Regions from separate parts of the Erythrobacter sp. genome, predicted to be linked through region 2. Evidence: predicted binding sites of a transcription regulator. Region 2 holds the regulator's gene; each other region holds the start of a gene.
What was found. Region 2 encodes LexA, which represses DNA repair genes until DNA is damaged. Its sites were predicted from a motif close to GTTCCNCNCTTGTTCT; they were not measured.
Positions count from the first base shown of each region.

Region 1 (9,859 bases), 1.4 Mb from region 2:
GCAGAACTGGACCGAAATCCGCCGCTTCATGTGGAACTATGTCGGCATCGTGCGCACCACCAAGCGGCTGGAGCGCGCCGCAAGCCGCATCGAACTGCTGAAGCGCGAGGTCGAGGACTATTACGGCGCCTTCCGCGTGACGACCGACCTCATTGAACTGCGCAACCTGCTGCAATCGGCCGAGCTGATCGTCCAGTCGGCCCTGCGCCGCAAGGAGAGCCGCGGGCTGCACTACACGCTCGATTACCCCGCGCTTGCGGCAGAGGCGAAGGATACGGTGCTGGTGCCTTAGGGACGGGGAGGTTCGGTCGCGGTTCATGTGTCTGGTTTTAGGCGCGCGTGATATGTCTCGAAGGGTCGCTATGATGAAGAAGCCTTTGTCTTTCCTCTGCCTTGCCGCGCTGATCGCTGCCCCCCTCGCCGCGCAAGAGCCCGAGACCCCCGCCAACGCGATCGTCGTCACCGCCCAGCGCTCGGGCGCGCCGATGTGGACGATTGATACGCCCTCGGGCACGATCATCCTCGTCGGCGAGATCCGGGCGATCCCCAAGACCACGCCGTGGCAGCCCGAGCGGCTGGAGGATGCGACCGGGCAGGCCAACCGCGTCATCCTCGGTGCGCGGCCCAAGGTTTCTCCCGGCGATGTGTTCCGGCTGATGTTCTCCGGCGACAAGTTCACCAAGCTGCCCGATGACAAGCTCGCCTCCGACTATCTCGCGCCGGCGCAATGGGCGCGGCTCGAAGCGCTCGGCAAGGCGCAGGAAGAGGACTATTCGCGCCAGTCCTTCCTGCTCACCTCGTTCCAGCTGCTCCGGAAGGAACTGCGCTTCAACCGCGATACCGCGCGCGATGCGTCCGATGTTGTCAAGGACGCCGCGGAGAAGGCCAATGTCCCCATCGATCGCGCCGCCACCTTGCGCGGCGAGGACATCATCGACAACCTCGCCGAGGCCGAGCCGCAGGCGCATATCCCCTGCCTCGGCGCGGCGATGGATGCGCTGGAGGCTGGCCCCGATATCGTCGAACAGCGCGGCGCGGACTGGCGGCGCTATGATATTCCCGCCGTCATGGCGAACCCGCTGGAGACCGCATTGGGCCGCTGCTGGCCCTGGGCGGACGAGACTTTGGGCAGTGAACTCAGGACCATCTGGGTCGAGAGGCTGGCCGAGGCCAGCACCGCGAAAGGCACCACGCTCGCGGTTGTGCCCTTGCGGGTGTTGGCGGAAAGCGGCGGGGTGCTTGACCAATTGGCGCTGCGCGGCTTCGATATAGCCGGACCCGCGTGGAAATAGCCGCGCGGGCCTGAGAGGATCACAGCCGCAATGCCCACCATCACCACGCCCAACACCGGTATCGAGATTTTCTACGAGGATCACGGGGACCCTTCGCACCAGGTGATCCTGCTGGTGATGGGCCTCGGCGCGCAGTTGACCCTGTGGCCGGACGAGCTGGTGGAAACGCTGGTGGGCGAGGGCTTCCGCGTGATCCGCTATGACAACCGCGACATCGGCCTCAGCCAGAAGTTTGAAGGCGCGCGCGCGCCCAATCTGCCGATCCAGCTGCTGCGCAAGAAGATCGGCTTCCCGGCCCGCGTGCCCTACACCCTCAAGGACATGGCCGATGACGGCATCGGGGTGATGGACGCGCTGGGGATCGAAAGCGCCCATGTGGTCGGCGCGTCGATGGGCGGGATGATCGTCCAGCTGATGGCGGTGCACCACGGCCACCGGCTGATGAGCATGACCTCGATCATGTCGACCACCGGCAACGGAAAGCTGCCCCAGGCCGAAAAGCACGCGATGGAGGCCCTGATCGCGCCGCTGAAGGGCATGGACGAGGAGACGCTGGTGGCCCACGGCCTCAACATTGCGCGCAATATCGGCAGCCCCGAGAGCGAGGCCTTTCCCTTCGACGCCGAGGCCCAGCGTGAGCGGGTGCTGAAGAACATGCGCCGTTCGGTCTATCCCGCAGGCCTGCCGCGCCAGCTGGCCGCGATCATAGATGATGGCTGCCGCCGCGCGCGCCTTGCCAGCGTTACCACGCCGACGCTGGTGCTCCACGGCGAGGCCGATCCGCTGGTGAAGCTGGAGGCGGGCGAGGACACAGCGCGGCACATCTCGGGCGCGCGGCTGGTGACGATCCCCGGCTGGGGCCACGATATTCCGCTGCCCCTGATCCCCCGCGTTGCAGGCGAGATCACCGCTCACGCCCGCGGGATTTAAAGCGCTCTAGCCGTAGAGCCTGAGATCGACGGGGGTCGCCGCGCTCCCGCCGCTCCCGCCGCTCCCGCTGCGGCCTACGCCGGTGAACAGCGATGTGCGTTCGGTCAGGCGGTCCACTTCCTGCTTGAGCATTTCGCTCGCCGCGCTCGATTCCTCGGCCATGGCGGCGTTCTGCTGGGTGGCGTGTTCGAGGCTCGAGATCGCCGCGTCCACCTCGTTGAGGCTGCTCGCCTGCGCCTGCGAGGCCTCGGCCAGCTGTTCCACCCGTTGGCCGACGCGGTCGATGATCTCCACCATGTCGCGCAAGGCATTGCCCGATGAGGCGACCTGCTGCGAGCCATTGGCGATGCTCTCGGCGCTCTTGGCCATCAGCTGCTGGATCGCGGTCACCGCTTCAGAGGACCGCTGCGCCAGCGCGCGCACTTCCGTGGCGACCACGCCGAAGCCCTTGCCCGCCTCGCCCGCGCGGGTCGCCTCCACCCCGGCATTGAGCGCGAGGATATTGGTCTGGAAGGCGATGTTCTGGATCATGTTGGTGATGTTGCCGACTTCGGTGAAGGAGGCCTGGATCTGCGCCATGGCCTCGCCCGCCGACTCCACGATCTCGCGGTTGCGCGCTGCGTTCTGACGCGCCAGCGCGACTTCAGCATTGGTCTGCTGCGCCAGTTCCGAGCTCGACTGGATGGTCTGGTTGGTCTGCTGCAAGGCGGCCGCCGATTCTTCCAGCGTCGCCGCCTGCCGCGCGGTGCGCTCCGACAGGTCGGCGGCGGCCTCGTTCACATCGCCCGCGCTGTGATGGATTTCCTGCGCCGAGCCGACCACGGAGAGAATCAGCTCCTTGAGCGCGGCCTGGGCCTGGTTGAAGTCCATGCGGATGCCCTTGTAGTCTTCCGCGAAATATTCCTGGATCGGGTGATCGAGATCGCCCGAAGCCATCGCCGTCAGCCGATCGCGCAGCACCCCCACCACGCGGCGGCGCTCCTGATCGGCCTCGCGCGCTGCAATCGCGCTCTTGCGGAAGGTCTCGATCGCGCGGGTCATGGTGCCGATCTCGTTGTTGTCGTGCTCGATCCGGCGGCCCGCGTCGAGATCGCCGCCGGCCATGCGCTCCATCGTATCGGCGGTGCTGACCAGCGGTTCGATCACCTTGCGGCGCAGCAGCGTGATCGCCGCCGCCACTCCGGCAAACACGATCAGCACCGCCAGCGAGAGGAAGCCGGCGATGGTGGTGAGGGTCCATTCGGCGCTCTGGGCGAGATCGCTCTGGTGCCGCGCCGCGCCGGTGACCAGCGCGTCGATCCGCTCGCGGTGCCGTTCGTAGACCGTGTCGAGTTCGGCCATCGCCTGCTGCTGGGCGGCCCCGTCGCCCGCGCGCGCGGCGGGGATCAGGCGCTGCTCGGCGATCTGCCAGAAGGCCTCGCCGTCCTGCGACACCGTGAGCGCCAGGCCTTGCTTGAGATTCGCATCGAGATCCGAGGCGGCCCAGTGATCGGCCCGTTTGCGCCAGTCGGCCTTCAGCGCGGCGAGCTTTTCGGCATAGGCATCAGCCTTGCCCGGCGCGCGCACGAGGAGATTGGCGATCATGTAGGATTCGACCAGATAGGACGGCGGCGGCAGGATATCCGCGTTGAAATCGTTGAGCTGCTGGTTCACGCGGTGCATCTCGCCGCCGAAGCGGATCTGGTTGATGCCGAAACCGCTGAGCGCGATGACGACGGCAAGCAGGGCGACAAGGGCGATCCCGGCTTTACGGCTGATCTGCTGGATATTCATGGGCGTCCGGTGCGGTTCTCGTTCGGGGCGAGACGCATAGGGCAGGGCGGTCTAACGCTTCGCCACCCCGGCCTAGGCGGCATCCGCGAGCGCGCTTTAGGAAAAGCGCAAGCTTTTGGGCGCCTTGGCGATCATCGGGTGGACGCCGCAAAAGGCTTATTCGCGGCCGGATTTCTGCTATGATGGAGCCTGTCTCCCGAACCGGGAGAAAGGCGTCGCACAACCGGGTCGGCAAGTCTGGAAGGACAGGCAGATGAAGGTCGAACACGGCACGCTGGTGATGGTTGCGGACGGAGCGAAACTGCTCCTCTTCCGCAACGAAGGGGATGCGACATACCCCGTCCTTGAAACCCTCCTGTCCGAACGGCAGGACAATCCCCCGGCGCATGAACAGGGCACGGATGCCCCCGGCCGCAGCTTCGCCAGCACCGGCGCGGCGCGCAGCAGTTACGAGGAAACCGACAGGCACCGGCTGGCCGAGGATGCCTTTGCGCACCACGCCGCGGCGGTTCTCGAAGATGCGGCGGTCGCCCGGCCCGATGCGGGAATCGTGGTCGTCGCCGCGCCGCACACGCTGGGCGAGATGCGCAAGGCCTATGGCCGCGCGGTCAGGGCAAGGCTGGTGGCGGAAATCGACAAGGATCTTGCCGATCATCCGACCGATGACGTGATCGCCGCGCTGGCAGCGCACTGACGCAGCAGACCCCTGCCGGACGCAACAATCATGCGGCCGCGCATGCAAAAGATTCACGGGTGGATTCGAATGATTCACTCCCCATATTTTTCTTCACAGATTCAATTTGGGGCTTGCAGGGTCCGCGACTCAAGCTTTGTCCACGCGTCGCGGGTTTGTGACGGGGTGATGACGGCCCCGGAATGGTAACTAGGTGATTAATCCCCCGTTGACGGGACCTGCGGCCTGATTCATCATCTAGTGGTTCGGCGCAAATCGGACCCCCAAGCCTTGGTGATTTTCCCTCTCCCCTCAACCGGGGCCTCGGGGGAAGAGTCGCCGGATCGGGGGGCTTATCCGGGGCGCGTCGGGAGGCGAAAGCAGCGCAGCCTGTGGACCCCCTTGGGGACATCCTGTTGGCCAGTCTGTGGATCGTCCTGTATAGAACAGAATCGGAACATTGGCCTTGTGCCGGGTTGTGATTCGGGGGACACAAGTGGGGCAAGCGATGGAATTCAAGGCAGGCGACGGCGTGACAGACGAAGTGCTCAATGATGCCGTGACAGGGACGGGCGTGACAGCGCCGGTGAAGGAAAAGAAAGCCGTGACCATGAAGACGAGTGATGCAGGTTCGGACGCGCTGATCGCCGCCAAGGCGACCGAGGCGCTGGCCGGCGCGATGGTCGAGGCGGCCAAGGAAGCGGCCGCCAATGCCTCTGGGACCGACAGCAAGAAGGTCAATGATCGCCGCTTTACCATCGTCACCGATGCGAGCCGCGATGATCGCCTGACCGAATTCGGCAAGGACACCCTGACCGATCGCTACCTGCTGCCCGGCGAGGTCTATCAGGACCTCTTCGCCCGCGTGGCCGATGCCTATGCCGACGATCAGGATCACGCCCAGCGGCTCTACGACTACATCTCGAACCTGTGGTTCATGCCGGCGACCCCGGTGCTCTCGAACGGCGGCACCAATCGCGGCCTGCCGATCTCGTGCTACCTCAATTCGGTGTCGGACAGCCTCGAAGGCATCGTCGGCACCTGGAACGAGAACGTGTGGCTGGCCTCGAAGGGCGGCGGCATCGGCACCTATTGGGGCAATGTCCGCGGCATCGGCGAGCCGGTCGGCCTCAACGGCAAGACCAGCGGCATCATTCCCTTCGTGCGCGTGATGGACAGCCTCACGCTGGCGATCTCGCAGGGCTCGCTGCGCCGCGGTTCGGCCGCGTGCTATCTCGACATCTCGCACCCGGAGATCGAGGAGTTCCTCGAAATCCGCAAGCCGAGCGGCGACTTCAACCGCAAGGCGCTGAACCTGCACCACGGCGTGCTCGTCACCGACGAGTTCATGGAAGCCGTGCGCGAAGGCGCCGAGTTCGAACTGAAGAGCCCCAAGGACGGCTCGGTGCGCGGCACGGTGGATGCCCGCTCGCTGTTCCAGAAGCTGGTCGAAACCCGCCTTGCCACGGGTGAGCCCTACATCGTCTTCAACGACACCGTAAACCGCATGATGCCCAAGCATCACCGCGATCTCGGCCTCAAGGTCTCGACCTCGAACCTGTGCTCGGAAATCACCCTGCCGACCGGGATCGACCACCTCGGCAATGATCGCACCGCGGTGTGCTGCCTCTCCTCGCTCAACCTCGAAACCTGGGACGAGTGGAACGGCGACAAGCAGTTCATCGAGGACGTGATGCGCTTCCTCGACAACGTGCTGCAGGACTATATCGACCGCGCGCCGGACGAGATGGCCCGCGCCAAGTATTCTGCCGCGCGCGAGCGTTCGGTCGGCCTCGGGGTGATGGGCTTCCACTCCTACTTGCAGCAGAAGGCCATCGCGATGGAAAGCGCGATGGCCAAGGCTGTGAACCTCAAGATGTTCAAGCATATCCACGCCAAGGCATCGGAAGCCTCGATGCTGCTGGCGCAGGAGCGCGGGCCGTGCCCCGATGCCGCTGACATGGGCGCGATGGAGCGGTTCAGCTGCAAGATGGCGATCGCGCCGACCGCGTCGATCTCGATCATCTGCGGCGGCACCTCGGCCTGCATCGAGCCGATCCCGGCCAACATCTACACCCACAAGACCCTCTCGGGCAGCTTCATCGTGCGCAATCCGTATCTGGAAAAGCTGCTCGAGAAGAAGGCCAAGAACTCGACCAACGTGTGGAACTCGATCCTCGAACGCGGCGGTTCGGTGCAGCACCTCGACTTCCTGACGCCGGAGGAAAAGGCGGTCTACAAGACCAGCTTCGAGATCGACCAGCGCTGGCTGCTCGAATTCGCGGCCGACCGCACGCCCTTCATCGATCAGGCCCAGTCGCTGAACCTGTTCATCCCCGCCGATGTCGACAAGTGGGATCTGATGATGCTGCACTACCAGGCGTGGGAAAAGGGCATCAAGTCGCTCTACTACCTGCGCTCCAAGTCTGTGCAGCGCGCCGGCTTCGTCGGCGGGGTGGAGGCGGACAACACGCCCGAAGCGCCCAAGATCGAACTGAGCGCCGAAACCGATTACGAGGAATGCCTGAGCTGCCAGTAGGCGGAGCAGGCGCGGGGGCGCGGCGCGGCAGACGCGTCAGCCTCCGCCGCCTCGGGAATACGCGCAAAGGGGGGTGCCGCGCATGAGTTTGCCGTTCGGATTGGGGATTTTCGGACTTCTGGTCTGCGCCGTGTTCGGCTTCAACGCCGTGCGCGAACTGCGCCGCGATGTCCCCGGTCACGCCCACAACGCCGCGATGATCCACATCGCGCTGATCACCATGTTCGCGCCTTTCTGCCTCTACGTGCTGATCGCCTACGCGCCCTGACCAATTTCGCGGCCCGCGCGTGAATCCATCGCGCGGCTCGCACCGTAACTGACAAATGCCTATATTGGCCCTGAAGACATCCAATTGAAGGAAACCGCCGATGTCGCTGCTCGAAGCCCGCTCCACCTACAAGCCCTTCCAGTACCCTTGGGCCTATGACTTCTGGAAGCGCCAGCAGCAGATCCACTGGATGCCGGAAGAAGTGCCGCTGGGCGAGGATTGCCGCGACTGGGCGCAGAAGATCTCGGAGAACGAGCGCAACCTGCTGACGCAAATCTTCCGCTTCTTCACCCAGGCCGATGTCGAGGTGCAGAACTGCTATCACGAAAACTACGGCCGGGTGTTCAAGCCCACCGAAGTGAAGATGATGCTCGCCGCCTTCTCCAACATGGAGACGGTGCACATCGCGGCCTACTCGCACCTGCTCGACACCATCGGCATGCCCGAGGCGGAATATTCGGCCTTCCTCGAATATGAGGAAATGAAGGACAAGCACGACTTCCTGAACCAGTTCGGGGTCGACACGGACGAGGATATCGCCCGCACGCTCGCAGCCTTTGGCGGCTTTACCGAAGGGCTCCAGCTGTTCGCCTCCTTCGCGATGCTGATGAACTTCCCGCGCTTCAACAAGATGAAGGGCATGGGCCAGATCGTCAGCTGGTCGGTGCGCGATGAATCGCTGCACTGCGAAGGCATCATCAAGCTGTTCCACACCTTCTGCGAGGAGCGCCAGTGCCTCACCAAGGCGGTGAAGGAAGACCTGATCGACATCTGCCAGAAGACCGTGCGTCTGGAGGACAACTTCATCGATCTCGCCTTCGAAATGGGCCCGGTGAACGGCATGAGCGCCAAGGAAATCAAGCGCTACATCCGCTACATCGCCGACTGGCGCCTGAAGCAGCTGGGCCTGCAAGAGATCTACATGATCGAGGACCACCCCTTGCCCTGGCTCGCCCCGCTGCTGAACGGCGTGGAGCACGCAAACTTCTTCGAAACCCGCGCGACCGAGTACTCGAAGGGCGCCACCCGCGGCGACTGGAACACCGTGTGGTCGTCGTTTGACAAGCGCCAGAAGGCGAAGGCGGTCAACGAGGACGAGGCCGTGGTGGCCGAAGCCGGGCTGTTCGGGGCTGAGGCTGCGGAGTAGGTTGGCCCAATTACCCCCCTCCCGCTTGCGGGAGGGGCTAGGGGTGGGCACTTTACCTTGACGCCCGCAGCCGCTCCACCTCCGCCCTGATCATCGTGACCACGCCCTCGATATTCGCGTGAACATCGGCATTGGCGATACGCAGCACGGTGTAGCTATGCTCTGCCATCCATGCGTTGCGCGCCACATCGCGTTCCGGCGCGACATCGTGGCTGAACCCGTCAAGTTCGATCACCAGCGACAATTCCCGGCATAGAAAGTCCGCGAAGAACGGGCCGAGTGGCATCTGGCGGCTGAACTTAGCGCCGAGCTGGCTGCGCGACAGGTAGGCCCACAAGGCCCACTCGGCCGGTGTCACCGCATGCCGGAGCGACCGGGCGCGGATCGTATTGCGGGGCTTCCAGGTCGGCATTTCAAAAGCTTATGCCTATGGGTGCGGGAGATCAAGAAGGGCCCACCCCTAACCCCTCCCGCAAGCGGGAGGGGGGATATCAGCGCCAATAAACCCCGAGGGTGGGCAAACTCCCCAACACATGCCACACTCCCCCGCGGGGAGCAGGAGCGCAGGCGCGCAAGCCTACGCGCACTGGGGGGAGACACATCATGCCGGGGCCACTCAATCGCCGCGCGCGTACGCTTGAGGAAGCCGCGCTCAACATGGGGGCGCTCTATGCTGGCGCGCCGCAGGTCCACTTCCGGCCGCTCGTAACGCAGCCCGGCGATGTCTACATCACCTCCTGGGCCAAGAGCGGCACCACGCTGATGCAGCAGATGTTCCACCAGATCCGCATGGTGGCGGCAACCGGCGCGGGGGACATGGACTTCGACGATATCTCCCGCATGACCCCGTGGGAAGACACCGCGCTCCCGCTCGATTTCGACATGAATGTCGCCCAGCGTGCGCAGCCCCGCGGCTTCAAGTCGCACCGCGAATACGAGCGCCTGCCCTCGGGCGCCCGCTTCATCGTCACCCTGCGCGATCCCAAGGAGACCTTCGTCTCCTATTATCGCTTCCTTGATGGCTGGCATATCGAGCCGGGCAGCATCCCGATCGAGGACTTCTACCCCATGTGGCTGGGCGGCGGGCCGGGCGGGTGCGATTATGCAACCCATTTGCTGAGCTGGTATGCGCGGGCCGACGCGCCCGATACGCTGCTCGCCACCTATCGCTGGGCCGCGAAGAACCGCGCGGCGATGATCGCGCGCATGACGGAGTTCCTCGGCCTGTCGCTGACGC
Region 1 is NZ_CP136573.1:2,261,051-2,270,909, forward strand. Features, by position in the region: gene nadB (L-aspartate oxidase) at 1-292, shown strand, start outside; gene RSE14_RS11180 (TraB/GumN family protein) at 363-1,292, shown strand; gene RSE14_RS11185 (alpha/beta fold hydrolase) at 1,323-2,222, shown strand; gene RSE14_RS11190 (methyl-accepting chemotaxis protein) at 2,229-3,995, opposite strand; gene RSE14_RS11195 (baeRF12 domain-containing protein) at 4,249-4,689, shown strand; gene RSE14_RS11200 (ribonucleoside-diphosphate reductase subunit alpha) at 5,177-7,207, shown strand; gene RSE14_RS11205 (hypothetical protein) at 7,290-7,475, shown strand; gene RSE14_RS11210 (ribonucleotide-diphosphate reductase subunit beta) at 7,576-8,622, shown strand; gene RSE14_RS11215 (endonuclease domain-containing protein) at 8,675-9,034, opposite strand; gene RSE14_RS11220 (sulfotransferase domain-containing protein) at 9,226-9,859, shown strand, end outside.
Region 1: a site for LexA is predicted at 5,112-5,127, ahead of RSE14_RS11200 (ribonucleoside-diphosphate reductase subunit alpha). Genes of this name have one in related genera too.

Region 2 (9,859 bases):
CGACAAGTTCGAACGCCTCGGTCGCGACAGCGACGGCGGCAAGGACAAGGGTTCCGGCCTCGGCCTCTACATCTCGCGCCGCCTGGCCGAGGCGATGGAGGGCGAACTGTTGGTCGGCGCGGCAGAGAGCGGCGGGGCGTTGTTCACGCTGGAGTTGCCAGCTTTCGCAGTCTGAAAATCAGCCGCGCGGGCGGCGAAAGGCCCACCACAGCATCACGGCCCCGAAACCTGCGGTAATCGCGCCGTTGCGCGCCCATGTGCTGTCGGCGAGCATGAAGCTGTCGGCGGGCCAGTTCAGCAAGCCGAGGCCCTGAAGGGTCCAGATGGTGCCCATGGCCAGCAGGAACATGCCTGCGGCCTTGAGCACCGTCCGGAACATATCGTTTCTGGCTTACCGTGCCGAGAGCGGCACGTAGTCGCGCTGCGTCGGGCCGGTGTAGAGCTGGCGCGGACGCCCGATCTTCTGGCCGGGGTCGCTGATCATCTCGTTCCACTGCGCCACCCAGCCCACGGTGCGGGCGAGGGCAAACAGCGCGGTGAACATCGTGGTCGGGAAGCCGATCGCCGAGAGGATGATCCCCGAGTAGAAGTCGACGTTGGGGAACAGCTTCTTCTCGATGAAATAGGGATCATTCAGCGCGATTTCTTCGAGCCGCAGTGCGGTCTCGAACAGCGGATCATTGACCTTGAGCGCATCGAACACCTCGCGCACGGTCTTCTGCATCACCGTCGCGCGCGGATCGTAGTTCTTGTACACGCGGTGGCCGAAGCCCATCAGGCGGAACGGATCGTTCTTGTCCTTGGCCCGCTCGATATAGTGCGGGATCTTGTCGGGCGTGCCGATTTCCTTGAGCATGTTGAGCGCGGCTTCGTTCGCGCCGCCATGCGCCGGGCCCCAAAGACAGGCGATGCCCGCCGCGATGCAGGCAAACGGGTTTGCGCCCGAGGAGCCGGCAAGACGCACGGTCGAGGTCGAGGCGTTCTGCTCGTGATCGGCGTGGAGGATGAAGATGCGGTCCATCGCCCGTTCGACCGCCGGGATCACCTCATAGGGCTCGGCCGGCACACCGAAGGTCATGCGCAGGAAGTTGCCGGTGTAGCTCAGCGAGTTGTCCGGATAGATGAAGGGCTGGCCGACCGAATATTTGTAGGCCATCGCCGCAATCGTCGGCATCTTCGCGATCAGGCGGTGCGAGGCAATCATGCGCTGCTGCGGATCGGAGATGTCGGTGCTGTCGTGGTAGAAGGCCGACAGCGCGCCCACCACGCCGCACATGATCGCCATCGGGTGCGCGTCGCGGCGGAAACCGCGATAGAAGGTCATCAGCTGCTCGTGCAGCATGGTGTGACGGGTGATCGTATGGGTGAAATCGTCGAGCGCCGTCTTGCTCGGCAGTTCGCCGTTCAGAAGCAGGTAGCTCACTTCCATGAAGCTCGAATCCTCGGCCAGCTGGCCGATCGGATAGCCGCGGTGCAGCAGCACCCCTTCGTCACCATCGATATAGGTCAGCGCGCTTTCGCAGCTCGCGGTCGAGGTGAAGCCGGGGTCGAAAGTGAAGGCACCCGTCTGCGCGTAGAGCTTGCGGATGTCGATGACATCGGGGCCGGTGCTGCCTTCGAGCACGGGATACTCATAGGTCTTGCCGCCCAGTTCGAGCTTCGCCAGCTTGTCTGCCAAGGTCTGTCTCCTGTCCAATTAACCCCTCCCTTGCACCCTCTTCTACGCCGCCTGGGCGTCAAGCCGTGCAAGGGCCTCGTCCCGGCCCAGAAGGACCAGAACATCAAAAATCCCGGGTGATGTGGTCGTCCCGGTCAGCGCAGCACGCATTGGCTGCGCCAGCTTGCCGAGGCCCAATCCAAGCTCCTCCGCAAGCGCCTTCGTAGTGGCTTCGAGCGCTTCGCTTGTCCAGTCGTTTTCGGCCCTCAGGCGCTCGTAAATCTGACCTAAAATCACCGGCGCATCGCCTTCGAGCAGATGGGCGGCCTTTTCGGTGATGGCGAGCGGGCGCTTGGCGAAGAGGAAAGCTGCGCCTTCAACCACTTCGTTGAGGTTCTTGGCGCGCACCTTGAGCACCGGCATGGCCTGCGTCAGCAGCGCCTCGTCAGCCCCTTCGCCGATCCGGGCGGCGACCAATGCGGCGAGGCGCGCATCATCGGCCTCGCGCAGGTAGTGGCCGTTCAGATGTTCGAGCTTCTTGATGTCGAAGCGCGACGGGCTCTTGCCCACGCCATCGAGATCGAACAGCGCGATGGCTTCCTCGCGGGTGATTTCCTCGCGGTCGCCATGGCCCCAGCCCAGACGCAGCAGATAGTTGAACAGCGCTTCGGGCAGGATGCCGAATTCGTCGCGATAGGCCTCCACGCCCAGCGCCCCGTGGCGCTTGGAGAGCTTGGCCCCGTCCGCGCCGTGGATCAGCGGAATATGGGCATAGACCGGATCGGGCCAATTGGCGCCGCCGGTTTCTTTGGCGATGGCGTTCATCGCGCGAATGATCGGCAGCTGGCGGAAGGCGTTGTTCAGGTGATCATCGCCGCGGATCACGTGGGTCACGCCCATGTCGTGATCGTCCACCACCACCGCGAGCATATAGGTCGGCGTGCCGTCGGCCCGCAGGATGATGTAGTCGTCGAGTTCCTCGTTCTTCACCGTCACCGCGCCCTGCACGCGGTCGTGGATCGTGGTCTCGCCTTCGTTCGGGGTCTTGAGCCGGATGGTGAAGGGCGCGCCTTCCGGAGCCTCGGCCGGATCGCGGTCACGCCAGCGACCGTCATAGCGCAGCGGCTTCTTGTTGGCGCGCTGCTCCTCGCGCATGGCTTCGAGTTCTTCGGGCGTGGCGAAGCACTTGTAGGCATGGCCCGCCTTGAGCAGCTGCCATGCGACTTCGGCGTGGCGCTCGGCCCGGTCGGACTGGAACAGCGGGGGCGCGTCGTAATCGAGGCCCATCCACTCGAGACCCTCGATGATCGCGTCGATCGCTTCCTGGGTGCTGCGCTTGCGGTCGGTATCCTCGATCCGCAGCAGGGTGCGGCCGCCATGGTGGCGGGCGTAGAGCCAGTTGAACAGCGCGGTGCGCGCCCCGCCGATATGCAGGAAGCCGGTGGGCGAGGGCGCAAAGCGGGTCACCACCTCGCCGCTCCCGGACTCGCTCGTCACGCTGCTTTCGCTTGCCATGGCCTGTCAATTCCTGTTCACTTTGAGCGGCTTGGCAATGGATTGCCCGGTCACAGGACAAGCCGATGCGCGATGTGCCGATCATTCCGATGGGAGACACCCCCGGCAGCACGCCTGACGGGAGCGGTGTTCCGGCGCGCCCTTGGCAAAGCGCGCGGCCAATGTCCAGCACTCGCACGGGTGGAAATGGCTCCGGAGGCAAGGGCCTTGGCAGCGCTGTGGCGGCAAGGGCGGAGCGCTTTCTGGCCGAGGCAGGGTTTGACCGCGCGCCGTGGCTGACGGTGATCTTCATGGCCGGGATCCTCGCATGGTTCGCCCTGCCGACGCCGCTGGCATGGCTGGCGGCGCTCGCGGGCGGGGCCGGACTGGCGCTTGCCGCATGGCGGATCTGGCCGGCGGGGAGCGCGGGCGAGGATGCCCATGTCCACCTGGGTCAGGCGCTGATCGCTGCGGGGCTGGTGTTCGCGGCCGGCATTGCGGTGATCTGGGCGCGCTCGGAGATGGTCGGCACGCCGCCGCTCGCGCAGCCGGGCATGGCGTTGCTGCACGGCCATGTGCTGGAGCGCGAGGACCAGCCCGCCGAGGGGCGCATCCGTCTGACGCTGGCGGTGCGCGATGCGGCAAGCAGCTCGGCTTACAAGGTGCGGATCAACGTGCCGCTCGACAAGCTAGGCAATGCGCCGATTGCCGAAGGCGCGGTTGTGCGGCTGCGCGCGAGGCTGATGCCGCCCGCCGCACCGATGCTGCCGGGGAGTTATAACTTCGCGCGCGCTGCCTGGTTTCAGGGACTTGCGGCAACCGGCAGTGCAATCGGCCCGGTCGAAGTCGTCAGGCCCGCTGCCACCAGCGGCGGCACGGCGAGCGTGCAGCGCGCCTTGGCGAACCATGTGCGGGGGCGGGTCGAGGGCTCGGCGGGCGCCATCGCGGCGGCCTTTGCCAGCGGTGACCGGGGAAGCATCAGCACGGCCGACGAGATCGCGATGCGCGATTCGGGGCTCACCCACCTCCTCTCGATCAGCGGGCTGCACGTGAGCGCGGTGATCGCAGCGGCCTATTTCGTGGTGATGCGCCTCCTCGCCCTGTGGCCTGCGCTGACCTTGAGAGTGCGCCTGCCGATCGTGGCGGCGAGTGCGGGGGCGATGGCGGGGATCGGCTACACGCTCCTCACCGGCGCCGAGGTGCCGACCGTGCGCAGCTGTGTGGGCGCAATGCTGGTGCTCGGCGCGCTGGTGCTGGGGCGCGATGCCCTGTCCTTGCGCATGCTGGCGGTGGCGGGCGGCTTCGTTCTGGTGCTGTGGCCCGAAAGCGCGATCGGGCCGAGCTTCCAGATGAGCTTTGCGGCGGTGCTTTCGATCATCGCCTTCTCGACCAGTGCGCCGGCCTGCGCTTTCCTTGCCGCGCGTGACGAGCCGTGGTGGGCGCATGGCTTGCGGCGGGCGGCGATGCTGTTTGCGACCGGCATGGTGATCGAACTCGCGCTGATGCCGATCGTGCTGTTCCACTTCCACCGCGCAGGGCTTTACGGGGCGGTCGCCAATGTCGTGGCGATCCCGCTGGTGACCTTCGTCTCGATGCCGCTGATCGCGCTGGGGCTGGCGTTTGATCTGGTGGGGGCAGGCGCGCCCTTCTGGTGGGCGACCGAGCGCTCGCTCGATCTGCTCCTGTGGATCGCCCATGTCACCGCCAGCCAACCGGGGGCGGTCAGGCTGATGCCGCAGATCGGGATGGGGGCCGTGGCGCTGTTTGCGGGCGGGGGCCTGTGGCTTGCGCTGTGGAGCGGACGGGCGCGGCTCTGGGGCTTTGCGCCGGTGGCGCTGGCCAGCGTGCTGGTGCTGCTCACCCCTGTGCCCGATGTGCTGGTGGCGGGCGATGGCAAGCAGGTGGGGATCACCATCGCGGGCGCTGATGGAGAGCGGCATCTGCTCTCCTTGAGAGACAGCCGCTCGTCCTACGCGCGGGACAATCTGATCGAGCTGGCGGGCGTCAAGGCCGATCCCGTGCCGCTCGCCGAGTGGGAGGGCGCGCGCTGTTCCACGTCCTTCTGCACGCTGGTGCTGGAGCGGGGCGGGCGGGATTGGGTGATCCTGATGGCCCGGACCCGTGACCGGATCGAGGAGCGTTCTCTCGCGGCGGCTTGCGGCAAGGCCGATATCGTCATTGCCGATCGCTCGCTGCCGCGTTTGTGCCGGCCGCGCTGGCTCAAGGCGGACCGCCGGATGCTGTACCAGACGGGCGGCCTTGCGATCCATCTGGCCGATCAAAGGATCGAAACCGTGGCCCAGAGAGAGGGCCGTCATGGCTGGTGGCAGGCGGCCGAGTGAGGCCGGAAAACCCGCTTCAGGCGGGGGTCAAGTGCCGCTCATCGGGGGGTCATCTCGGGGTCAACTGGGGGTCAAATGCGGTCAAGGCCGCCCTTGGGAACCCTCAAAAGCGGCCTTGAAAACACATAAGTCATTGATTTTGAATAATCGGACGAAAAATCCGCCCGGAAAAATCAGTGATAGCGGCGCAAAAGCCCGGCGAGCTTGCCCTGCACCTGCACTTCATCGGGGCGGTAGTACTGCGGATCATAGGCCGCATTGGCCGGATCGAGCCGCACCTGGCCGCCTTCCTTGCGCAGATATTTGAGCGTCGCTTCCTCGCCGCGCACCAGCGCCACCACGATCTCGCCGTCGCGCGCGCTATCCGTGCGGCGCACCAGCGCAAAATCGCCGTCGAAGATGCCGGCTTCGATCATCGAATCGCCCGAAACCTCGAGCGCATAATGCTCGCCCGGGCCAAGCAGGGCGGCAGGGACGGGGAGGGTCGACTGCCCTTCCAATGCCTCGATCGGCGCGCCGGCAGCAATGCGGCCATGCAAGGGCAGTTCGATCACGTCATTGGCAGGCTCGGGCTGAGCAGCGCGCGGCGCAGGCATGGGCACGACATTGTCGCTGGCCGCAGAGCCACGCGAAGGCGTCGTGTCGCCCGGCTCCCGGATCACTTCGAGCGCACGCGCCCGGTTGGGCAGTCGGCGCAGGAAGCCGCGTTCTTCCAATGCGGAAATCAGCCGGTGCACGCCCGACTTGCTCTTCAGATCGAGCGCTTCCTTCATTTCTTCGAAACTGGGCGAGATGCCGGTTTCTTCCAGCCGCTGCTGGATGAAGACGATCAGCTCGCGCTGCTTTGCGGTCAGCATTGCTCCAAACTCCTGTGGTCGCACTCACGACGCGCCCGTCAGGCCCGCCGTGCCATCCCTTGCGTGCGCCAAGAGGCACCAGCCCCTTTTCAAGAAGGCATCAGGTGCGTTGCCTGCACTCGTCGTTCCGCCATTAAGGTGAACGAACAAGGAACAATTAGGCAACCATGGAACGCGAGTCAAGCGCGCTGGACAGCGAAGCCCAGCGGTTCAGCCAATCCGGAGCGGAAACACCCGCAAAGCCTCACCCGCCGCAGCCGCAGGCGCATGGGCCGCGCGGTCGATCAGGCAATCGGCCGCAGCCAGCGCGCTGAGGGCCGAAGAATCCTGCGAACCGGCAAGCCGCACTGCGCCGCCTTCGATCACCGCGCGCAGGAATTCGCGGCGCGGACCGATCGCGGGCAGGGGCTCGCCCGCCTGCATGGTCAGCGCGGCGGGCAGGGGCGCAACATCGCCTTGCAGCGCGCGCACCAGCGGCAGGGCAAAGAGGAAGGCGGTGACGAAGCTAGATACCGGATTGCCCGGCAGGCCGAGGATCACCTGCGTGCCCCGTGTGGCCACCAGCAGCGGCTTGCCGGGCTTGATCGCCACGCGCCAGAAGGCGGTCTCGGCGCCCCAATTGGCGAGTGCGGGCTTGATCAGATCATGATCGCCGACCGATGCGCCGCCCGAGGTGACGAGCACATCGGCCCCCTCGGCTCGTGCCAGCGCGGCTTCCAATGCGGCCATATCGTCGCCCACCGGGCCGAGCCGCAGCACCTCGCAGCCCAAGGGCGCGAGCATGGCGGCAATCATCGCACCATTGCTGGCGGGGATCTGGTGGGGGAGGCAGTTTGCGGGATCGACGCTGAGCTCGTCCCCGCTATCGAGCACGGCCACGCGCACGGGGCGGGTGACGCTCACGGACCCATGCCCGCCTGACAGCGCCAGCGCGATGCGACCTGCGTTGAGGCGCGTGCCGCGGGGGAGCAGCAGATCACCGCCATGAAAATCAAACCCGCGCAGGCGGATATGGCGACCGGTGGGTGGCACTTCGCTGGCGGTAACCATGCCGTCTGTGACGCGCGCATCTTCCTGAAGCAGCACACGGGTGCCGCCCTCTGGCACATTGGCGCCGGTCGAGATGCGCACGCATTCCTGCGGAGCGATGACGCCCGCAAAGGGCGCGCCCGCGCGGCTTTCGCCCACCAGCGCCCACGGCCCGTCGCTCGGCCCCAGCGCATAGCCGTCCATCGCGGAAAGATCGGCGGGGGGCTGGGTGCGGGTTGCGTGGAGGTCTTGAGCCAGCACCCGCCCGAGTGCGGCTTCGGTGGTGATGGTTTCTGCGGGAAGCACGGGGGCGAGCGCCAGCAGGCGGGCCTGCGCTTCCTCCAGTGCCAGCGGCGGGTTCAAATTGCGGCTTTCCAGTCGCCCGACTTGCCGCCGGACTTGGCGATCAGGCGCACCTCAGAAATGACCATGCCCTTGTCGAGTGCTTTTGCCATGTCGTAGATTGTGAGGAGTGCGACGGAAACGGCTGTCATCGCTTCCATTTCGACGCCCGTCTTGCCTGTCAGCGAGGCCGTGGCCGTGGCCCGGATCGCGCCCTCTTCGTAATCGAAGTCGATATTCACCGCTTCCAGCCCGAGCGGGTGGCACAGCGGGATCAGCTCGCCCGTGCGCTTGGCCGCCATGATCCCGGCGATGCGCGCCGTGCCCAGCACGTCGCCCTTGGGGGCATTGCCGGCGCGGATGGCTTCGAGCACCTCTGCCGACATGGTGATCCACCCGCTGGCGACCGCGCGGCGGGCCGTGGCCGCCTTGCCGCCGACATCGACCATGTGGGCCGAACCATCTTCGCCGAGGTGGGTGAGCTTGTTCATTCGTCCCCTCTAGCCGTTCGTGTCGAGCGAAGTCGAGACACCCCGCACAGGCCTCTCGACTGCGCTCGAGGCGAACGGGTGCCGTGCTATTCTGTCCCCAGCAGCGCGCGCGTGGCACTCGCAATATCGTCAGCGCGCATCAGGCTCTCGCCCACAAGGAAGGTGCGCACGCCGCAGGCTTCGAGACGCTGGCAATCGCTGTGGGAATTGATCCCGCTTTCGCCCACCAGCAGCGTGCCTTGCGGCGCGAGCGGGGCGAGGCGTTCGGTGGTGGCGAGGCTGGTGGTGAAGGTCTTGAGATCGCGGTTGTTGACCCCGATCAGGCGCGACTGGAGGACGCGCGCGGCGCGCTCCATCTCGGCCTCGTCATGCACTTCGACCAGCACGTCCATGCCATATTGGCGCGCTGCGGCTTCGATTTCGGCCATCCGGCTGTCCTCCAGCGCGGCGACGATGATCAGGATCGCGTCGGCTCCGAGGCTGCGGGCTTCGAGGCATTGCCACGGATCGACCATGAAGTCCTTGCGCAGCACCGGTAGCTTGCAGGCGGCGCGTGCGGCGACGAGGTAATCCTCGTGGCCCTGAAAATAGGGCGCGTCGGTGAGCACCGAGAGGCAGGCGGCGCCGCCCGCTTCATAGGCGGCGGCATGATCGGCCGGGCGGAAATCGGCGCGGATCAGGCCTTTGGAGGGGCTCGCCTTCTTGATCTCGGCAATCAGGGCATAGGAGCCGCCCGTGGCCCGCGCACGCAGCGCAGCCTCGAACCCGCGCGGGGCCGTTTGCGCGGCAGCGGCGGCTTCGAGCGCGGCGGTGGTGGTGGCGGCCTTGCGGACGGCGACTTCTTCGCGCTTGGTGGCGCAGATTTCTTCGAGCTTGTTCATGTCACTTTGCCATGGCGATCCAGCGCAGGAGGAGATCGAGCGCCTTGCCGGAATCGAGCGCCTCTGCGGCCATTGCGGCGCGTTCGGGCCAGCTTTCGCCGCGTCCCGCCACGGTGAGCGCGCCAGCGGCATTGAACAGCACCGCGTCCCGGTATGGCCCGGGGGTGCCGATCAGCAGCGCCTTCAGCGCCGAGGCATTATATTTCGCGTCATCGCCCCTGATCGCGGTGATCGGGGCGTGGGGCAGGCCCGCTGCCGAGGCGTCGATGCGCTCCATCGTGAAGGCATTGCCCGTCACCACAGCGACTTCATTGCCGCCTGCAAGGCTCAATTCGTCGAGCCCCTCGTCCCCCGAGACGATCAGTGACTTGCCCGTGCCGAGCCGTGCCATGGCGCCGGCATAGATCGGGACATATGCGGGGCGCGCGATGCCGATCAACTGGCTTGTCACCTTGGCCGGGTTGGAGAGCGGGCCCATCAGGTTGAAGATCGTGCGCTGGCCGATCCGCACCCGGATGGGCTGGATGCGCGCCATGGCGGGGTGATGGTTCTTGGCGAAAAGGAAGCAGATGCCGATTTCGGCCAGCGTCTTTTCCGCCGTGCGTCCGGCTGCGTCCATGTCGAGGCCGAGGGCCTCCAGCGTGTCCGCCGCGCCTGCCTTTGACGATGCCGCGCGGTTGCCGTGCTTGGCCACTGGTACTCCGCAGGCCGCGACGACGAGGCTGACGGCGGTCGAGACATTGAGCGTGTGGTGCCCGTCGCCCCC
Region 2 is NZ_CP136573.1:613,699-623,557, reverse strand. Features, by position in the region: gene RSE14_RS03145 (sensor histidine kinase) at 1-175, shown strand, start outside; gene RSE14_RS03140 (hypothetical protein) at 179-379, opposite strand; gene RSE14_RS03135 (citrate synthase) at 392-1,678, opposite strand; gene gltX (glutamate--tRNA ligase) at 1,721-3,172, opposite strand; gene RSE14_RS03125 (ComEC/Rec2 family competence protein) at 3,334-5,493, shown strand; gene lexA (transcriptional repressor LexA) at 5,667-6,350, opposite strand; gene RSE14_RS03115 (molybdopterin molybdotransferase MoeA) at 6,561-7,742, opposite strand; gene moaC (cyclic pyranopterin monophosphate synthase MoaC) at 7,739-8,212, opposite strand; gene trpC (indole-3-glycerol phosphate synthase TrpC) at 8,299-9,093, opposite strand; gene trpD (anthranilate phosphoribosyltransferase) at 9,095-9,859, opposite strand, start outside.

Region 3 (9,859 bases), 360 kb from region 2:
CAACGCAACTGCAAGGTTGTGCTGCTTCTCAATGTCGAGGAGATGGCTCCTGAGCAGAAGCAGGAGTTTGAGCGCCAGCTCGAGAAGGTGGTGGACGTTTCGCTTGTATTCGATCCAAACCCTCAGGAGGCAGCTGCAATTGCCCTGTCCGGTAATACCGAATTGGATGATATGCTTCGCAAACGGACGATCTCGCTGGGTATCGTCAACATCCGCGTTATCAAGAAGATCGAGCGATTAGCTGCTCGCATCTGCGCGATCCTAGCGGGCACCAACAAGCAGGTAATGGAGCAAGCTGTCTCGTCTGTTGTCCTAGGTGGCTGGGCGGAATTACAGCCTAGCGAGGCACCAGCGTTCGAGACGCTGAAAAGCTACAACCGCCTCGTTATGTCTCTTAAAGCTGGTAAGAGCGATAGAGAAGAGGAGCGCCCCAAGTGGGCCGATCGGCTGGAGAACTATGACTTTACCCATACCGACGATCTTGACCTCGTCATTTTCGAAGGGGTCCAGAGTGGCTTCTTTGATGAGCAGAAACTGAAATGTGCTGCAAAGTCGCTTGAGGATTCAATCATCCAAAACTCGCGGGACAATTCCTACGCCAAGGCGTGGGATCAATATTGGCATGATCTATCGGTACCAGACGAAAAGCTGCTCAAAGACATTCATACGGGGGCGCTAGAAAACCTTGGGATCATAAATCCGGTCAACCTTAGTGGCACCGCCGGGTTGCTTCGCGAATCAGGTATGAACGCGGAAGCCGATGACCTGATTGATCGCTACATGGAGGCGAGAAAAGACGAGGGGAAAGCCTTCTTTGACCTCTACGAACATCACTTCATGTCTGGCGACGCACCCGATCCTAGGCTTATCGCCGCGTTTGAGGCCAAGCGCGCAACATTCGTAGACGTTCGAGACCCAGGCCAGGTTCTAATCCAAATGAGCGCGCAACAGGGTTGGGAAGAGGAGGATGTTGAACTTCTAGCTTCGCTGACCGCTAAGCAACTTATGGCGGTGTTCGACGCGATGAAGGGCCCCGAACTTAGGCGTTCTATCCAGTTCGCCCACACACTGGCCAAGTCAGGCTCCGAACATGCAGATACGCTCAATGGCCGTCTTGCTGAGGCAATGAAGACGATGGCGGCAAGGTCTTACCATACAAAGCGCCGGTTGAAGTCATGGCGTGTTCCTCTTTGATTGGCATCTAGGAGGCCGTCGACCCTGATTGGGTTGGCTGACACGCTTGCACTGACCAGGTGGGGGCATCTGTCCAATTGACGAATCGGTGTGTCGATGTTCTATTTATGTTCCATTCATCCAGGAATATGAAACGTGCTGCGCCTTGTCGATAATCCCACGCCTTTGGAACTGCCGCTGTTCACCTCCACGGTGCCGGCCGGCTTCCCGAGCCCGGCGGACGACCACATCGAAGGCAAGCTCGACCTGAACGAACATCTCGTGCGCCGGCCGGCAGCCACGTTCTTCGTGCGGGCGTCAGGGGAGTCGATGCGCGGAGCCGGGATCTTTGATGGCGACTTGTTGATCATCGAGGGACTGTCAGGAATTCCGTGTGTGGTCGGGCATAATGGGTAAAAAGGAGTCCCACTATGTCACGACGCAAAGAGCCGACGATCCCGTCTGATTTGCTTGACCGGCTTCTGGCCGGCACCGATGCCGCTGCTGCCTTGGGTCAAGGCGGCTTGCTGGACAATCTGAAGAAGGCGCTGGCCGAACGGGCGCTCAATGCCGAGATGGATCATCATCTTGGCGATGGCCAGGCCGGCAACAGCCGCAACGGCTACGGCCGCAAGACGGTGATCACCGACAGCGGCAGGATCGACATCGACGTTCCACGCGACCGTCAGTCGAGCTTTGATCCGCAGCTGATCGCCAAGTATCAGCGCCGTTTTCCGGGGTTCGATGACAAGATCGTGTCGATGTACGCGCGCGGCATGAGCACCCGCGAGATCGTCGGGCACCTGCACGATTTGTACGGCATCGACGTCTCGCCCGACCTGATCAGCACGGTGACCGACGCGGTGCTCGATGAAGTCGCCACTTGGCAGCAGCGGCCGCTTGATGCGATTTACCCGCTGGTCTTTTTCGACGCGATCCGGGTCAAGATCCGCGATGAGGGCACAGTCCGCAACAAGGCGATCCACATCGCGCTGGGCGTCCGCGCCGATGGCGCCAAGGAGGTGCTGGGCCTGTGGCTCGAGCAGAATGAAGGCGCCAAGTTCTGGCTGCGGGTGATGAATGAGCTCCGCAACCGCGGCACCGAGGATATCCTGCTGGCCGTCGTCGATGGCCTGAAGGGCTTTCCCGAGGCGATCACCGCCGTGTTCCCGGACGCGATCGTGCAGACCTGCATCGTCCACCTGCTGCGTAACTCGATGGACTTCGTCTCCTGGAAAGACCGCAAGGGCTTGGCGACGGCGCTCAAGGAGATTTACCGAGCTCCCAGCGCCGACGCGGCCGAACAGGCGCTGACCGCGTTCGAGGCGGGGCCTTGGGGCTTGCGCTATCCTGCCATCGGCCAGAGCTGGCGGCGCGCCTGGGGCGAGGTCATCCCGTTCTTCGCATTTCCCGACGAGGTGCGCAGGATCGTCTACACCACGAACGCGATCGAAGCCCTGAACTCGAAGCTCAGGCGGGCCGTCCGGGCCAGGGGCCACTTCCCGAGCGACGAGGCCGCCACCAAACTGCTCTATCTGATCTTGAACCGATCGGAGAAAGAGTGGAAAATGCCACCACGTGAGTGGTCCATGGCCAAGGCCCAGTTCGCCGTTCTGTTCGGCGAACGCTTCATCAAGGCCATGGCGGCGTAATGTTCAAACGCCCGACCACACACGGAATTCCTGACAGTCCCATCATCGACCGTGGTGTCGCCCCGCATCCCGACGACATCGTCATTGCTATCTTGCAGGGCGAGCTAACCGTCAAACGCCTCAGAAAGACCGACGGGAACTGGCACCTGGCTGCCGAAAACAGCGCGTATCCGTCATTGCCGCTCGTGGAAGGCGACTGCGAGATCTGGGGCGTGGTGACCCATAGTATCCGGCGCCACTGCGGCCGCTGATGGCCACCTTCGCGCTGGTAGACTGCAACAACTTCTATGCATCCTGTGAGCGGCTTTTCCAGCCCCGCTTGCGGGGGCGGCCGGTTGTGGTTCTCTCGAATAACGATGGATGCGTAATTGCACGGTCGAATGAGGCGAAGGCGCTGGGTGTCGCCATGGGCGCGCCGTTGTTCAAGATCCGCAAACTGATCGAGGAGCACGATATTGCTGTCTGCTCGTCCAACTACGCCCTCTACGGTGACATTTCCGAACGCGTGATGAGCGTTCTGGGGTCAAATGCTCCGGGCCATGAAATCTACAGCATCGACGAGTGCTTCCTGGATCTCGACCGCTTAGCCGTGGCGGATCTGACCGAATGGTGCCGTAACCTTCGGCAAACGACCCTGCAGTGGACAGGCATCCCAGTGTCTGTCGGCGTGGGGCCGACTAAGACCCTTGCCAAGCTGGCCAACCGACTGGCGAAGAAGTCGGCAAAGGCCGGCGGCGTGCTCGACCTGGTGCATCATCCGAACTGGATCGATGCGGCCTTGCGCAAAACGCCGATCGGCGATGTCTGGGGCGTGGGGCGCCGATGGAGCGCTATGCTGGAGGAGCGCGGCATCCGGACAGCCCACGACCTCGCCAACGCTCAGGACGGCTGGGTGCGCCAGCGAATGGGTATCGTCGGTCTTCGAACCGTTCATGAATTGCGCGGCCTCGTCTGCCACGCGCTTGAAGACCAGCCGCCACCGAAACAGACGACATGTTGTTCGCGTACCTTTGGCAAAGCCATTTTCGACAAGGGCCAGGTCCATGATGCCGTGATGAGCTTTGCCGAGCGGGCGGCGGAAAAGGTGCGTCATGCCGGTCAGGCGGCAGGTGCTGTGCAGCTATTCATACGGACCGATCCGTTCGCGCAGGACTTGCCACAGAAGTCAGTATCAGGTTCTGCGACGTTCCACCGGCCAACGTCCGACACCCGCGACATCACTGCCGCGGTCTTGAGGATTTTCGAGCGCATCTGGAGAGATGGATATGGCTGGCGGAAGGCCGGCGTGCTGCTGCTCGATCTGGCTGCCCCCGGGTCTGCCCCAGCATCGCTCTTCGACGTAATCGAGGCGCCCGACGATGGACTGATGCAGGCGATCGACCGGATCAACGGTCGCTATGGCCGTGGGACCGCCCGGTTGGGGTTGGCCCAAAAGGATGCTGAATGGCGCATGCGCCGAGAAAACCTTTCGCCCAGCTTCACGACCCGTTGGGGGGATATACCTGCCGCGAAGATGGGGTAAGAGTGAGCCATGGACGCTGCCGATCCAGACCTGCCTGACGCTGCTGTTGAACACATCAGCCAGATGCTGACGCTGGCCAAGAGCAAGCATCAGGAGGCCATGGCGTTGCTCGGCACGCCTGATCCGAACGCCCTGCCACGCCTGCGCGCAGTGCTCCGCCTCTTGGAAGAAGTCGAACTGTTGGCCGATGACGCGACAAGCTATGTTGAGGCAGAAGTGATGAGGGCCGCTATCAAGGACCTGCATTTCCAGCAGGCGGCCGTTCAAGTGGCCATAGCTAGGCTGGAGAACGTGAAGGTCCAGTACCCATGGGCGACGCCTTGGCCATGGTTTACCCTAATCGTTCTGGCGACGCTGTTGGCGCAGGTTATCGGGTAAACCGCGAAGCCTGTTAATTTATCACGTCAGAGATTTTGTAGCAGGTCGCATCATGTCGGCGACAAGCTTCAATCTGAAATTCCAGGATCTTGTCGATTGGGCTCGAGGGATTTTGCATGAGGAGCGATGTGGCCAACTCCGAAGCAGGATCCCACCGTTGACTGCGTCGCATCATGTCGACCAATCGCGTAGAGAGGCTGATCTTTTCGTCTGCTTCTAGCTCTTCGCTTGCCAAGGCGCTCTCGAGCAATGAAGCAGCGCGCCTGCGGCACTCGCGCGCTGACACATCATCGTGACTGTCATCTGCATCCCAAGCTGCATTAAGGGCGTACTCGGCGGCCTCCATTTTCTGGCCCGAGAATTCCGCAATATGGCTCGCGGTCATGAAGCGCCTTATCAAGCCTTGGGTTCGAGACGCCCATGAAGTCTCCATTTGCGCCAATTCATTCAGCAACGCTTCCACGCCTTCGACTTTGGTCTCAATCGACGGATAGGCATAGTGACAGTGTGGACACTCTTCGACCCAGTATGCCATGGTCGATCGCATCATTTCCGGTGGTCGCAAATCAAGATCTGGCGAACCAAATTGATTTGTACTCATGATGGCGGTCTGTTTGCTTTTCTTGCCACACGCGGAGCAGGTGCGCTCACTTTGATCCATCGTCGTCATCGTATTTCCTCACTGCCTTCGGCAATTCCTAACCTAAAGTTGCTGTTCTAGGGGGCAGCTTAGAGCCCCCTAGAAACTAAGCAAATTCAGTATGGGATGGCTTCCGCCGTGAAGGCGTTCACGAACTGCCCCGGTTGCATCACAGCCGAGCGGCCGCTTACCAGCCATGTTGCGAATACGGCGGCGACCGTGTTGCCTTTGCCTTCCTGACGATGGACGCCGCGCATGGCATAGTCGCGGCCTCGGACATTCACCTTTTCAAAGGTGACCTCGAACTTGCCAGATTTGCCGCCAACCGCCTTGCCGGTTTTCCAGGTTACGCTGGCAACCACCTGTGAGCCCCGGGGAATAACTACCACCCCACCATCGGATATGTCGTTGACGACCGTGAAACCGACTTTTTGGCCAACCTCGACATGCTTGGAAGAGATTTCGGCATCGGGCGTCACCGAAATCAGTGTGCTGGCGGGAAGGGCTCGCTGTGCGACTTGTGTGGGCATTGGTGCCGGAGCGGTCGTCGTTGGCTGAGCACTGACTTGGGGGCTGATGGCTGCAATGGATAGAGCCCAGGCAAAATGATGGATTTTCATGAAGAAGGCCTTCTTGAACGGGGGGAACCCTCCCGGCGCACCGTAGGTGCCCCGGGAGAATGAGTATCAGAAGCGGTAGCCGACGCCGAAGATGGCCTGGTTGCGGTTTACATCTTCAGAACCGTAGCGGGTGTACCGGTACTCGCCCTTTACGAACCAACGGTCTGCAATGCGTTGCTCAAGACCTGCGCCGAGGCGAATGCCGTCACTGGTGCCACTCTCATAAGCCCAAAGGCCGTAGCCGGCTGCTGCACCTTCGTAGCCGGCATTGCTGTAGCCGGCTTTAACGTATGCGAGGGTCCCATCACTGAGCTTGGCGCCGACGCGTGCCGAAAGTTCAATGTCCCGGCGCGCGACCTGCGAATAGGCCACACCAAGATAAACGCCTTCATCCTTCACAGACGAGTAGTCGAGATTTGCTTCAACGCCGACAATGACGGTCTCACCGACGGGAAAATCGTAGCCGATACCAACACCGGCAGTTGCGCCATCGACGGTATAGACACTGGAAACGGCATCGTAGCCGCCGTGCAGATCCACGCGGAAGCCCTGAAAGCTTTCGGCATGTGCAGCGGTGGAAACGAGAATGGCGATCGGTGCGCCAATAGTGGCAGCGAAGAGACGCTTAGTCATAAGACCCCCTGAAGGTGAATGTTTTGAAAAAACGGACGCGGGCGATTCCCGCAACCTGCAGGTTCTTTAGACTTTCAGAGTGTCAAAACCGGGCACGGGTCGCTGGACGGCATTGGGGAATGTGCCCCAAAGTGGCATTGCTCAGTTTAGCGCGGCAGCAAACCCAACTTGTCCGTGCATGGTCGGCTACATGGCCCTTAGCAAATCGAGTGTGTGCTGGTCCCTAGTCCCCCGAAACCACCGCTCGAGAGCCGCCGTAAAGAGCTTCTGCGTGGGGGCAGCCTCGGCAAACAAGGTAAGGGAAGAGTGCAGCTTCGTTGCGTCGATTGAGCCAAGCACAGCTTTAGGATCGGAAAGCGGTAAATCCTGAAGGGCTTCAACGCATTCGAGGTACCGGTTGCCTAGAACCGGATGAGCTAGATACGCTCGTGCTTCGTCAAGCGAACCGATCCCGTAACGTTGGGCTGTCTCGCTCCTGCCCAGTCCCGCCAACTGAGGAAAGATAAACCACATCCAGTGTGATGTTTTTCTGCCGCGAGTGATCTCGCTAAGCGCCTGAGAATAGATGCTAGTTTGCGCCTCAATAAAACGATCCAGATTATATTCCATGGAGTGAGAAGCGCTATCAATCAAAACAGTTTGCCGTAAATCTTGTCCCGCTCAGGTGGACCGTGCCGCAAAGTTATCAGCAACGTAAGGAGCAAACCATACGTGCGGCACGGCCCGCCTGAACGGGCCAATCCTGATTTGTGCGTCCAATCGAACACTTAGCCCTAGCTTGCCGACTATCGGTTGATCTGGATTGTCAGTGGGCATAGGGCAACCGAAGAGATTGTTCTAGTGTATGTATTGCCCAAACCGTCGTAGATGCACTGCTTGGTCATGCCAGTGACGACCTCACCAGACTTATAAGCAGTTATTGATCCACCTGACGGCTGGCGCATTTGATTTTCAGTCGCAGGCGACGGCCGCGAGACTTGGATCGACAAAGGGCAAAGCGCCACTGACGAAATTGTTCTCGTGTACGTGCTGCCCAAGCCATCATAGATGCACTGCTTGGTCATGCCTGAGGAAACTTCGCCAGTTTTGTATGCGGTTATCGTTTGGGCATTAACCTGCGAGGGTGCCAAAAGCGTGCCGATGGCAACCAAAGTTAGAAAACCGATCCGCATCATTACCTCGCACGTCTGAATTTACAGGTACCGTACCCTTCGATTGGAACAAAGCCAGGCATGATTGCCATATGCCGAGGCATCTATGTCCCTGAATGGCATTACTCGGCTTTTCGATGGGTCGGATAAGGCGATCCAACCATCCGACTAAGAAGCACAACCATCGCCCACGTATCCCGCTCACAATATGCTTCGAGGGCGGAGGCTATTTGTTTTCTGCGCTCCGGTGCGCAATTGGGCGACGCCGCTTCAAGCCAGGCGAGTTGTGCAGCGGCGCCGTCACCCACTTCGAGGTCGGAATAGTCGAGTTCAGGCGCAATTGTCGGGAGCACCTTCTTGATCGACCAGCTGCCGCGTTGATCTCTGTGGTAATAATGAGCTTGGGTAACAGGCAGGAGATCGACGAACCTCTCTGCAATAGCCAAAAGCTCTGGCGCCAAGTCAGGCACTGCATCTGCCAAGCCCCTGACACAACTCCGCTCAAAGCTCGCATTATAGGCTATGATGGCGCCAGCGGTTCCGACGCATTTAATCAGCGCCTCTGCACATACTCGTCGAGGATCAGCACCATCTACGCTTAGGAAACTGCGATGGGTTATAGACCCGTCCGCTAGCTCCCTATGGCAGGAAAACTGAAATGGGACTTGCTGGTATGGTCTTGTGCCGATCCACGCCGGTACAGGCAGGGCAATGGTCTCAAAGTCGAGATAATACCTCGGGAAGTGCCAGTTTTCCGTCACCTTCATTGCACCGGCAGGGTCATGGTAAGGGATGCCGGAAATCGTTGCCTGGTGAACAATGCGGTGTTGAGGCTTCTTCAGAAAGTCGAGTGAAAGTTCTCTGAGATCGAAGACCCCTTCTTGGGCCATTTCGTCTGCAAGACGGCGGCCAACGCGGGGCAGAATGTCGATCGGCCACTCTGGTGGCTGCGGCTGGTTTTTGCCGCAATAGGCTTGAAATTCGCAGCTGAATGGCTTGGTACAGTGGGCACCGACATCTACTGAGGGCTCACCGCCTGCAAGCGTCTCCCTAGCTTTGGAGACAATGTCGGTCCGACTTTCCGCGATTGGGCGTACCGCTTCCAAAAGATGGGCGTCACGGAGCAAGCCGTCATAGTTTCCTGGCTCGGCCAAAACGAAACCAGTATCGATGTGGCGGATCGTTGCGGCCTCGATTGCCATGCCGCAGCCCTCCAGAACCCATACCTGAGTTGCCAAATCGCCGAGGTGATAATCCTTTACTCCCGTCGAGCTTTTAACTTCGGCCATCTTCCAGCTTCCAGCCGGAGTGGGTTCAAGGATGTCTACCTGAACCAGAACCCCATCATGGACGAATGTTGCTTCGTAGATTGGGCCTTGATGTCCTGCAGCCAACAAATTGGTGGTTTGTTCGAGAGCGGCTTTGAGATCCGGCTGCGCTTCGACCATCACGCCCCCAGGCACGAGGTCGCAAGCGATGGCACCAACCTGATGACCTGCGGCGAACCTCAGTTCTGATTGTGCTTGGGTTTCAGCCAAATCCCGGCGGTGCACCGAAAGCCAAAGCTTCTTTGGGCACTGCTCGAAAGCAGTTATCCGAGATTTTGACAGGCCATGGGCCTTGCCACTGAGGCTCTTTTGCCCTCCCACTTATACTCCCATCATCAATAATCGCCGTTGGCTCAGTTCAAAGCGCTGCTGGGCGGAGTTCGTACATAATCAAGAACGGGCTCGGGGTCGATTGGACCACCCTCAAACGCCATAGGCGCCCAGTTGCCGACCAGTCCCTCGGCGAGTTCCCGGGCATCAGTGTCGAGCTTTTCCATCAATCGGTCTCTCAGTTCACCAGCGTCATGTCTTGTCTGGCCTTCCGGCAAATCGCGATAGGCTAGCATGGCAAACTTTGCTGCCTCTACCAGTATTGCCTCGTCTTCCTCAGTTTCAGCAAAAATGCGGGCAAGGCCGTAGTAAGCAGAGGGGTGACCTCGTTCGGCAGCACGCGTGAAGAAATGTGCAGCCATCGGGGCAGATTCGATAACCTCAATGCCGCACTCGTAGACATCGCCAAGACTGTTCATGGAGGGCCCATAA
Region 3 is NZ_CP136573.1:255,896-265,754, forward strand. Features, by position in the region: gene RSE14_RS01305 (hypothetical protein) at 1-1,194, shown strand, start outside; gene RSE14_RS01310 (LexA family protein) at 1,330-1,590, shown strand; gene RSE14_RS01315 (IS256 family transposase) at 1,605-2,825, shown strand; gene RSE14_RS01320 (LexA family protein) at 2,825-3,076, shown strand; gene RSE14_RS01325 (Y-family DNA polymerase) at 3,076-4,347, shown strand; gene RSE14_RS01330 (hypothetical protein) at 4,357-4,725, shown strand; gene RSE14_RS01335 (hypothetical protein) at 4,739-5,395, opposite strand; gene RSE14_RS01340 (hypothetical protein) at 5,482-5,985, opposite strand; gene RSE14_RS01345 (outer membrane protein) at 6,052-6,618, opposite strand; gene RSE14_RS01350 (DUF1810 domain-containing protein) at 6,805-7,227, opposite strand; gene RSE14_RS01355 (DUF2779 domain-containing protein) at 7,892-9,418, opposite strand; gene RSE14_RS01360 (hypothetical protein) at 9,451-9,859, opposite strand, start outside.
Region 3: a site for LexA is predicted at 1,293-1,308, ahead of RSE14_RS01310 (LexA family protein). Genes of this name have one in related genera too.